One region of the Kocuria sp. CPCC 205297 genome, then DNA from elsewhere that is predicted to be linked to it. Evidence: riboswitches for the same ligand, from Rfam matches in the RefSeq annotation. Region 1 holds a riboswitch; each other region holds the start of a gene.

Region 1 (2,193 bases):
CGGCGTGCGGATCGAACGCATCCCGTCCCTGCCGCTCGCGGGCTATCCCGAGGTCCGCGTGGCGAGCTGCACCGTGAGTCGCATGCAGCGCATCCTGGCCCGTTTCGCGCCGGACGTGGTGCACGTGGCGTCCCCGTTCGTGCTCGGGTGGCAGGCCATCCAGGCCGCCAAGGGTTTGGGTCTGCCGTGCGTGGCCGTGTACCAGACGGACGTGCCCGGTTACGCCGCACGCTACGGGGCGTCCGTGCTGGAGACCGCCATGTGGTCCCACGTGCGTGCGATGCACAACAGTGCGACCCTCACGCTCGCTCCCTCCACGGCGTCGATCAGCCAACTCCACGAGCATGGCGTCCAGCGGGTGCACATGTGGCGCCGCGGAGTGGACACGAGTCGGTTCCGTCCCGCGCTGCGCGATCACGCGTGGCGCGAGCGCGTGGGCGGCGGCAAGCGACTCGTGGGATACGTGGGGCGGTTGGCCCCCGAGAAGCAGGTCGCGGACCTCGCCGCGATCGACGCCCTGCCGGACACCCGGCTCGTGATCATCGGTTCCGGCCCCGGGAAGGAGTCGCTGCGCTCGGTATTGCCCAACGCGCACTTCGAGGGCTTCCTCACGGGCACCGAACTCGCCACGGCCATGGCGTCGCTGGACGTGTTCGTGCACCCGGGTGAGCACGAGACGTTCTGCCAGACCATCCAGGAAGCCATGGCCTCCGGGGTCCCGGTGGTGGCCGTGGGCCGCGGCGGCCCCCTGGACCTCGTGGACTCCTCGCGTAACGGGTGGCTCTACGCCCCGGGTGACCTGGCCGGGTTGCGCGAGCGCGTCCGAGACCTCGCGGGCGACGACGCCAAACGCCTCGCCTTCGCGCGCACCGCCCGCCAGTGCGTGCAGGAGCGCACGTGGGGTGCCGTGTGCGAGCAGTTGCTGGGCCACTACGAGCGCGCTCGCACGGTCACCTCCCGGATGCGCGGCACGCGCCGCAGCGACCTGCGCACCCCATGAGAACCGCCGCCGGGTGCCAGATGTTACTCAACAGAAGCTTGATTAAGTTTTGATGACATTCTCGGTCCGCGCCTGGCTGGTCCCCCGAATCCACGGATAGGCTCGAAGCAGCTTCACGAGATGCGCCCGCGCAACGACAAGGACGTCACCGCGCGCCCAGAGCTCCAACTCGGCGTACGCCAACCCTCGGTTCAGGGGTGGATTGGATGACGAAGTGGCCGGGGCCACACGTGTGGTCCCGGCAAGCGACCGGAAAATTCAGAGGCCCGACATCATGAACACGACAACCCAGAAATCCCACCCCGACACCCGCGAACAATGGGTGGACGTCACCGTTCAGGCGGACCCCGCCCGGCACGTGGTGTCCATCACGGGATCGGACGGTCACGAGCACGAGTACTTCGCGGACGACGCCCGTGAGGTCGCACTCGCCGCACAGCACACACGGGGGCGCGGCCAGTGGTGCGCCAAGTACAGCAGACTCCTGGTCCCCGGGGCGTCCCGGGTGACCGGCGGGGTGTCCTTCTACAAGCTGGAGCCCTTGCCCGCGTAGTCCTCGCGAGCACGGTCCCCGCGACCGCGAACTCCACGATCGGGTGTGGCCCGGGTCCGGACGGACCCGGGCCACACCCATGTTCTCAGCCTGCTCGGTTCTTGACGGCCGTGCTCACCGGGCGGTCGCGTCCCGGTCCTGGGCGATCAGCTCGGCGGCGCGTTCACCGATCATGAAGACCGTGATCTTCGGGTTCACCGTCACGAGCTCGGACATCACCGAGGCGTCTGCCACGCGCAATCCGCTCACGCCCTTGACGATCGCATCCAGCAGGAACGCCGTGCGCCCGGTGATGAGCACGTACAGCATGAGCCCGATCGCCAGGATGATGCTCAGCTCGGAAAGCCGCCGGGTGCCCTTGTCCACGCCCAAGATGGTCCCCAGCAGCGCCGCGGTGTCCACGGCGTCGCCGGCGGCACCGTGGATCCGGCACCCGATCAGGGGTAGAGAGCGGAGCGGATGCTCAGCGGCATGCCGAAGCGGTAGGCGAAGTAGCCGAATGCCATGCCCATCAGGGCGTACATGGCCCACCCCGTGAACAGGTTGAACTGGGGTTTCGCGTGGTCCGGGCCCATCTTGATCGTGCCGTGCCTGCTGTCCGCGACCAGGATCACGAACACGATCACGAGAGCGGCCGTGA
Region 2 (2,193 bases), on a different contig from region 1:
GGTGATCTCACTGTCCTCGCGGGAGCGCGGGCGGGCCAGCTCGGGGGAGATGATCTCGGCGATGGTCGCGGGGCCCGTGGCCGTTTCCCGCGCGAGCACCACCACGTGATCGGAGAGCACCAGGGCTTCCTCGACGTCGTGGGTGACCATGAGCACGGTCGTGGGATCGGCGCGGTGCACGTCCAGCAGCAGATCCTGCATCCTGATCCGGGACAGGGCGTCCAGGGCCCCGAAGGGCTCGTCCAACAGCAGGACCCGCGGGTTCCGTGCCAGGGCCCGGGCGAGGGATGCGCGCTGTGCCATGCCCCCGGAGATCTCCGAGGGACGGTGATTCGCGTGGTGGGACAGGCCGACGAGCTCCAACAGCTGCGCCACCCGCCGCTTCCCCTCCTGGGCGGGAGTCCCGTGGGGCAGACCCAGTGCCACGTTGCGCGCCACGCTGCGCCACGGCAGCAACCGCGGTTCCTGGAAGCCGACGGCGCAGCGCGGGTCGATCTCGCGCACCACCGAGTCGTCGATCCGGACTTCGCCCTCGCTCGCCGTGCCGAGCCCGGCCACGGCGCGTAGCAGGGTGGACTTGCCGCACCCCGAGGGGCCCAGGACGGAGACGATCTCGCCCGGACGCACCGTGAAGGTCACGTCCCTCAGGACCTCGTGGACATGCGCTCCGTGGTGTGCGGGGAAGGACTTGCCGACCCGGTCGAAGGTGACCGCCGCGGCGTCGACGGCAGATTCCGGGCGCGTGAGGACATGGCTCAATTCATCAACTCCATCGTTCCTGGCATTAGCACCTTGCCCGCGTGGGGCTGGTTGCTGCGACGTCAACGAGCCAGGTCTCTCAGCCGCTCCGGATGGGAACCCCACCATTGAACGGGCCGGGAGCCCGCGGGTGCAAATCGTGTGACGCGCCGGGGCGTCGTCGTGACGTGCCGTAACCCCAGGTGTTTCCGAGGACCGGGGATCCCCGTTAGGATCGATGTCACAACGATCACGAGTGCCGACGTTCAGCCCTGGCTTGTCGGACGGCAACCCTCTCCCGTAGCGGGGTGCCCCAGGTGAGGATCGGGCCGCATGACACACCGCATGCGGCAAGTACGGCGCCACACAAGCGCGCTGGACCCGCAAGGTAGGCCGCCGTAGGTGGTGCACGGGGCGCGGGTCGTGTTCCTGCTGAGGGGCTGACCGAGATGAGCAAACGGATTTCCGTCAACGCGTTCGACATGACCTGCGTGGATCACCAGAGCTTCGGGTTGTGGCGCCACCCGCGGTCCCGGGCCACCGAGTACAACACCATCGAGTACTGGACGGAGCTGGCCAAGCTGCTGGAGCGGGGCAAGTTCGACGCACTGTTCCTCGCGGACGTGGTGGGCATCTACGACATCTACAAGAACTCCGCGGCTCCGGCCGTGCGTGACGGGGCCCAGGTCCCGGTCAACGACCCGTTCATGCAGGTCTCGGCCATGGCCGCCGTGACCGAGCACCTGGGCTTCGGCGTGACGAGCGCGGTGACCTACGAGCAGCCCTACACCCTGGCCCGCAAGTACGCCACACTGGATCACCTCACCAAGGGCCGCGTGGGATTCAACGTGGTGACCTCCTACCTTCCGTCCGCTGCGGAGAACCAGGGCCTGCCGCGCCAGATCGAGCACGATACGCGTTACGAGATCGCGGAGGAGTTCCTGGACGTGTGCTACAAGCTCTGGGAGGGCTCGTGGGAGGAGGACGCCGTGGTTCAGAACCGTGAGACGGGTGTCTACGCGGATCCCACCAAGGTCCATCCCATCCGGCACAGCGGGGAGCACTTCACGGTTCCCGGAGCGGGGCTCACGGCACCGTCCCCGCAGCGCACACCGCTGATCTTCCAGGCCGGCGCGTCCTCGCGCGGGCAGGCGTTCGCGGGTAAGCATGCGGAAGCCGTGTTCATCGGCGGGTTGCGCCCGGACCTCACACGTTTCGTGACTGACAAGATCCGCGACCGGGCTCAGGCCGAGGGCCGCAGCCGTGACGACGTCAAGATCTACGCGATGCTCTCCGTGGTCGTCGCGGACACGGACGAGCAGGCCCAGGAGAAGTACCGCGATTACCTGCAATACGTGGACCTGGAGGCCTCCCAGGCGATCATCGGTGGGTGGTCCGGCGTGGACCTGTCCCAGTTCGACGAGGACGAGGCCCTGAACTACATCAAGACCGACT
Region 3 (2,193 bases), 210 kb from region 1:
GGCCCTGCAGCACCCCACGTGGGACATGGGGGTCATGGTCACCACGAACTCCGCGACCATGGTCAACAAGGCACTGGAGGTGCTCGAGGCGAGCCTACTGTTCGACGTCCCCCTGGACCGGATCGACGTCACCGTGCATCCGCAATCGGTCGTGCACTCCATGGTGGAGTTCGTGGACGGATCCACCCTGGCGCAGGCGTCCCCGCCGGACATGCGCCTGCCCATCGCGCTCGGAATCGGCTGGCCCCACCGCGTGACCGGCGCCGCCGCGGGGTGCGACTGGACCCGGGCCGCACAGTGGACGTTCGAACCGCTCGATTCGCAGGCGTTCCCCGCCGTGGAGCTCATGAAGCACGCGGGTTCGCGCGGCGGGACGTGGCCCGCGGTGTTCAACGCCGCCAACGAGCAGGCCGTGCACGCGTTCCACCGCGGGGCGCTCGGCTTCACGCAGATCGTGGACATGGTCGAGCGTGTGCTGGAGGATCACGACGGCGTCACGCGGCCCACCCTCGAGGACGTCCTGGGGGCGGAGGAGTGGGCCCGGGCCCGCGCGGACGAACGTATCGCCGGGATGGCATAGGGCCCTTCCTGCGGTCGTCGGCCCATGGCAGGGCCGTGCTAGAATTCCGGGTGGATGACGAGATCCGGCGCGTAGCTCTGGCTGGCCGGACGGCAACCCTCTCCCGTAGCGGGGTGCCCCAGATGACCATCCGGTCGCGGTTGCAACAGATCACGGCAAGTGCGGTTCCCCGGAAATCAGCACGTGCCCGTCCCGTGAGCCCTCATCCAGGGGGGACTGTTCGCCCCGCGAGTCCCCGTCACAGAACCCTGGAAAGGCATGATCATGCGAACCAAGCGTTTGATTCCCGTCGTGTTGGCCACCACCCTGGGCCTCACCCTCACCGCGTGCGGCGGCGGCTCCGACAACTCGGACCCGGCCGCGGACGGCAAGATCACCGTCGGGATCGTGGGCTCGACCCCCGTGCAAGACGCGTTGAAGCAGGTCGCCGCGGACAACGACATCACGGTCGAGTACGTGGACTTCAGTGACTACAGCCAGCCGAACCCCGCTCTGAAGAGCGGTGACATCGACATGAACTGGTTCCAGCACATCGCGTACCTCGCCGATTACAACAACAACTCCGGGGACACCATCACTCCCGTGGGCTCCACGTCCATCTTCCCGCTGGGGCTGTACTCCAAGAGCGTGAAATCCGTGGGCGACTTCAAGCAGGGTGACGAGATCGCCGTGCCGAACGACTCGATCAACCTGTCCCGCGCCTTGAACCTCTTGCACCAGCAGGGTCTCGTGGAGTTCACCAAGGACACGATCGCCCCCACCGAGCAGGACATCGACACCGCCAAGTCCAAGGTCACGGTCCGCCCGGTCTCCGCCGAGCAGACCGTGCTGTCCATGGACTCCGTGGCCGCCTCCGTGGTCAACAACGACTTCCTGGACCGCGCGAACATCGATCCCAAGTCCGCGCTGGCTCAGGACGATCCCACCGCGGACAGTGCCAAGGTGTACGACAACCTCTTCGCCGCGACCGAGGCGAACGCGGACAACGAGACCCTGAAGAAGGTCGCGAGCTTCTACTACGACGACAAGGTCCAGGACGCGGAGAAGACCGAGACCAAGGGCACCGCAGTGCCCACCAAGGTGGATCAGCAGGAGCTCAAGGACTTGCTGGCCCGCTACTCGCAGGACCTCAAGGAGCAGACCAAGTGAGCCCGTCCGCCACGGCGGACACCCTGGTCAGTTTCCGGGACGTGAGCAAGGTCTTCGTCACGGGGTCCAAACGCCGCCCGCACACCGTGACCGCGGTGGACTCCGTGGACCTGGACATCCGCCGCGGTGAGATCTTCGCGGTGATCGGCTACTCGGGGGCGGGCAAGTCCACCCTCGTGCGGCTGATCAACGGCCTGGAACCGATCTCGTCCGGGACGCTCGAGGTCGCCGGTAGCCGTGTGGACGGGCGCAGCGAGTCCCAGCTGGCGCCCATCCGCCGCAAGATCGGGATGATCTTCCAGCAGTTCAACCTGTTCACGTCACGCACCGTGGCGGGCAACATCGAGTACCCGCTCAAGCGTGCCGGGTGGAAGCCCGAGGAACGCAAGGCGCGGGTCGCGGAACTGTTGGAGTTCGTGGGCTTGACCGAGCGCGCCGGGAACTACCCCGAGCAGCTCTCGGGT
Region 4 (2,193 bases), 160 kb from region 1:
CCGCGGCGAGCTGCTCCTCGTCCTTGAGCTGGGCGTGCGTCGTGGAGGCGGGGTGGATCACGAGCGAGCGCACGTCACCGATGTTCGCCACGTTGGAGTGCAGGCTCAGGGCGTCCACGAACGCGACACCGGCGTCCCGACCGCCGTCGAGCACGAAGCCGAGCACCGACCCGGCGCCGTTGGGCGCGTACTTCAGGGCGCGGTCGTGCCAGCGCGAGGACTCGAGACCTGCGTAGGACACCGAGCGCACCTCGGGGCGGGCCTCGAGCCACTCGGCGACCTTCTGCGCGTTGGCCACGTGACGTTCCATGCGCAACGACAGCGTCTCGATGCCCTGCTCGATCAAGAACGCGTTGAACGGAGAGATCGAGGTCCCCAGATCGCGCAGCAACTGCACGCGCGCCTTGAGGACGTACGAGAGGTTGACGCCGAAGGCACCGTCCGCACCGAGATCGCGGGCGTAGACGAGTCCGTTGTACGTCTCGTCCGGTTGGTTGAAACCGGGGAAGCGCTCGGGGTCCCACGAGTAGTCGAACGCTCCGGTGTCCACGATGAACCCGCCGATCGCCGTGCCGTGGCCGCCCAGGAACTTGGTGGCCGAGTGCAGCACGATGTCCGCGCCCCACTCGATGGGCCGCACCAGGTAGGGCGTGGCGATCGTGTTGTCCACGATGAGCGGGACACCCGCCTCGTGGGCGATCCCGGCGATCGTCTCGATGTCGAACACGTCGTTGCGGGGGTTCGGGATGGATTCACCGAAGAACGCCACGGTGTTCTCGCGCACCGCGTCCCGCCACTGCGCGGGATTGTCCGGGTCCGAGACGAACGTGGTCTCCACGCCCATGCGCGGCAGCGTGTGCTTGAGCAGGTTGTACGACCCGCCGTACAGGGACGGGCTGGCCACCACGTGGGTCCCGGCGCCGCCCAGGTTGAGGATCGCGAGCGTGGCCGCGGCCTGCCCGGAGGAGACCATCAGGGCCCCCACGCCGCCCTCGAGGGACGCGACCCGGTTCTCCACGACCTCCGTGGTGGGGTTGGTCAGGCGCGAGTAGATGGGCCCCATCTCCTCGAGCGCGAACCGGGCCGCCGCCGTGCGGGCGTCCGGGAACACGAAGGACGTGGTCTGGTGGATCGGCAGGGCGCGCGACCCGGTCACAGGGTCGGGGTTCTGGCCCGCGTGGATCTGTCGGGTTTCGAACGACCAGCCCTGGGGATTGTCGGGGGTGGGAGCGGTGCTCATGGCCGTACTCCTTCTCGGAAGGATCAGGGGTCCGGTGGCGATCCGCACGGTGCCCGTGCTGTGACCGGGCACCATTGACCCGCGCTTGCCGCATGACGTCGGTCGACGCCACGGCCAGGTCCTCACCCAGGGCACCCCACCGCGGAAGGGAGGGTTGCCGGTCAGCTAGCTGGGGCTTCGCGCTGACTCTCGTGACCTATTACCTCATTGTCCGAACCCGGCGGGGCGGGAGTCAAGCCGGGGACGCTGCGAGCGGGCTCGGGGTCAGTGGCCGCTCGTTCCTGCTGTTCCATCTCCCGGGTGTGCAGTTCCCGGTCCTTCGTCTCACGTGGATGGAAGTAGAACAGACCCGTGAGCACCGCGATCACGAACACCGGGTCTTGGCCTCCGGGTCCACCACGCGCATGAGGATCAGCCCGGTGGCGGTCACACCCATGGACGGGTGGAGGTCACCGATACCGCGCCCGAACCAATAGCGACCGATGATGTGGGGTGCCAACCACTGGAAAATGGCCACGTTGAACGCGATGCCGACCACCGCCAGGATGGTGAACGCCGCCAACCACGGCCGCGATGGACATGTGCCGGGAGAACGGTTCCACGGAGGACGGGCGGCTGGTCATGGTGCCGGCGGGGTAGTACTCGTCGCTGCGGAACAGGCTCTGGACCCAACCCACCTTGACGCGCACGAACTTCCCCAGGAACAGGGCGACTCGGAGGATCAGGAGCGTGAAACCGACGGCATTTGCGGACACGGGAACCACCTCGTAGTGATCGGGATCGATATCGGTCTCAGGTCATATAGCGAGGGTTCGGTCGGAGACTCCCCGGCTGATGCTGCGAACTCCAGCCTCTGAGACGCGCGTCTCGTTGACCTGGACCAACACAGTCCCCGCCCGAATCAGCCGTCCCGATGCCAGGTCTCGGGAGGTGCGGAGAGCCAGCCCTGCCCA

Evidence for each region. Region 1 has a riboswitch for S-adenosylmethionine ahead of RF650_RS01330 (hypothetical protein). Riboswitches for the same ligand answer to the same signal wherever they lie in the genome.
Region 2: linked by a shared signal. The riboswitch ahead of RF650_RS12820 (LLM class flavin-dependent oxidoreductase) and the one ahead of RF650_RS01330 (hypothetical protein) in region 1 are both predicted to bind S-adenosylmethionine.
Region 3: linked by a shared signal. The riboswitch ahead of RF650_RS00350 (MetQ/NlpA family ABC transporter substrate-binding protein) and the one ahead of RF650_RS01330 (hypothetical protein) in region 1 are both predicted to bind S-adenosylmethionine.
Region 4: linked by a shared signal. The riboswitch ahead of RF650_RS00580 (bifunctional o-acetylhomoserine/o-acetylserine sulfhydrylase) and the one ahead of RF650_RS01330 (hypothetical protein) in region 1 are both predicted to bind S-adenosylmethionine.

The regions. Positions count from the first base shown of each region.
Region 1 is NZ_JAVKPY010000001.1:275,971-278,163, forward strand. It holds gene RF650_RS01325 (glycosyltransferase family 4 protein) at 1-1,000, shown strand, start outside; SAM riboswitch class IV at 1,112-1,254, shown strand; gene RF650_RS01330 (hypothetical protein) at 1,275-1,553, shown strand; partial or broken gene RF650_RS01335 (GMC oxidoreductase) at 1,668-1,811, opposite strand; partial or broken gene RF650_RS01340 (hypothetical protein) at 1,857-2,084, opposite strand; gene RF650_RS01345 (BCCT family transporter) at 1,991-2,193, opposite strand, start outside.
Region 2 is NZ_JAVKPY010000017.1:21,038-23,230, reverse strand. It holds gene RF650_RS12825 (ABC transporter ATP-binding protein) at 1-759, opposite strand, end outside; SAM riboswitch class I at 767-858, opposite strand; SAM riboswitch class IV at 987-1,101, shown strand; gene RF650_RS12820 (LLM class flavin-dependent oxidoreductase) at 1,179-2,193, shown strand, end outside.
Region 3 is NZ_JAVKPY010000001.1:65,963-68,155, reverse strand. It holds gene dxr (1-deoxy-D-xylulose-5-phosphate reductoisomerase) at 1-580, shown strand, start outside; SAM riboswitch class IV at 634-748, shown strand; gene RF650_RS00350 (MetQ/NlpA family ABC transporter substrate-binding protein) at 845-1,729, shown strand; gene RF650_RS00345 (methionine ABC transporter ATP-binding protein) at 1,726-2,193, shown strand, end outside.
Region 4 is NZ_JAVKPY010000001.1:112,118-114,310, forward strand. It holds gene RF650_RS00580 (bifunctional o-acetylhomoserine/o-acetylserine sulfhydrylase) at 1-1,240, opposite strand, end outside; SAM riboswitch class IV at 1,317-1,437, opposite strand; gene RF650_RS00585 (hypothetical protein) at 1,605-1,778, opposite strand.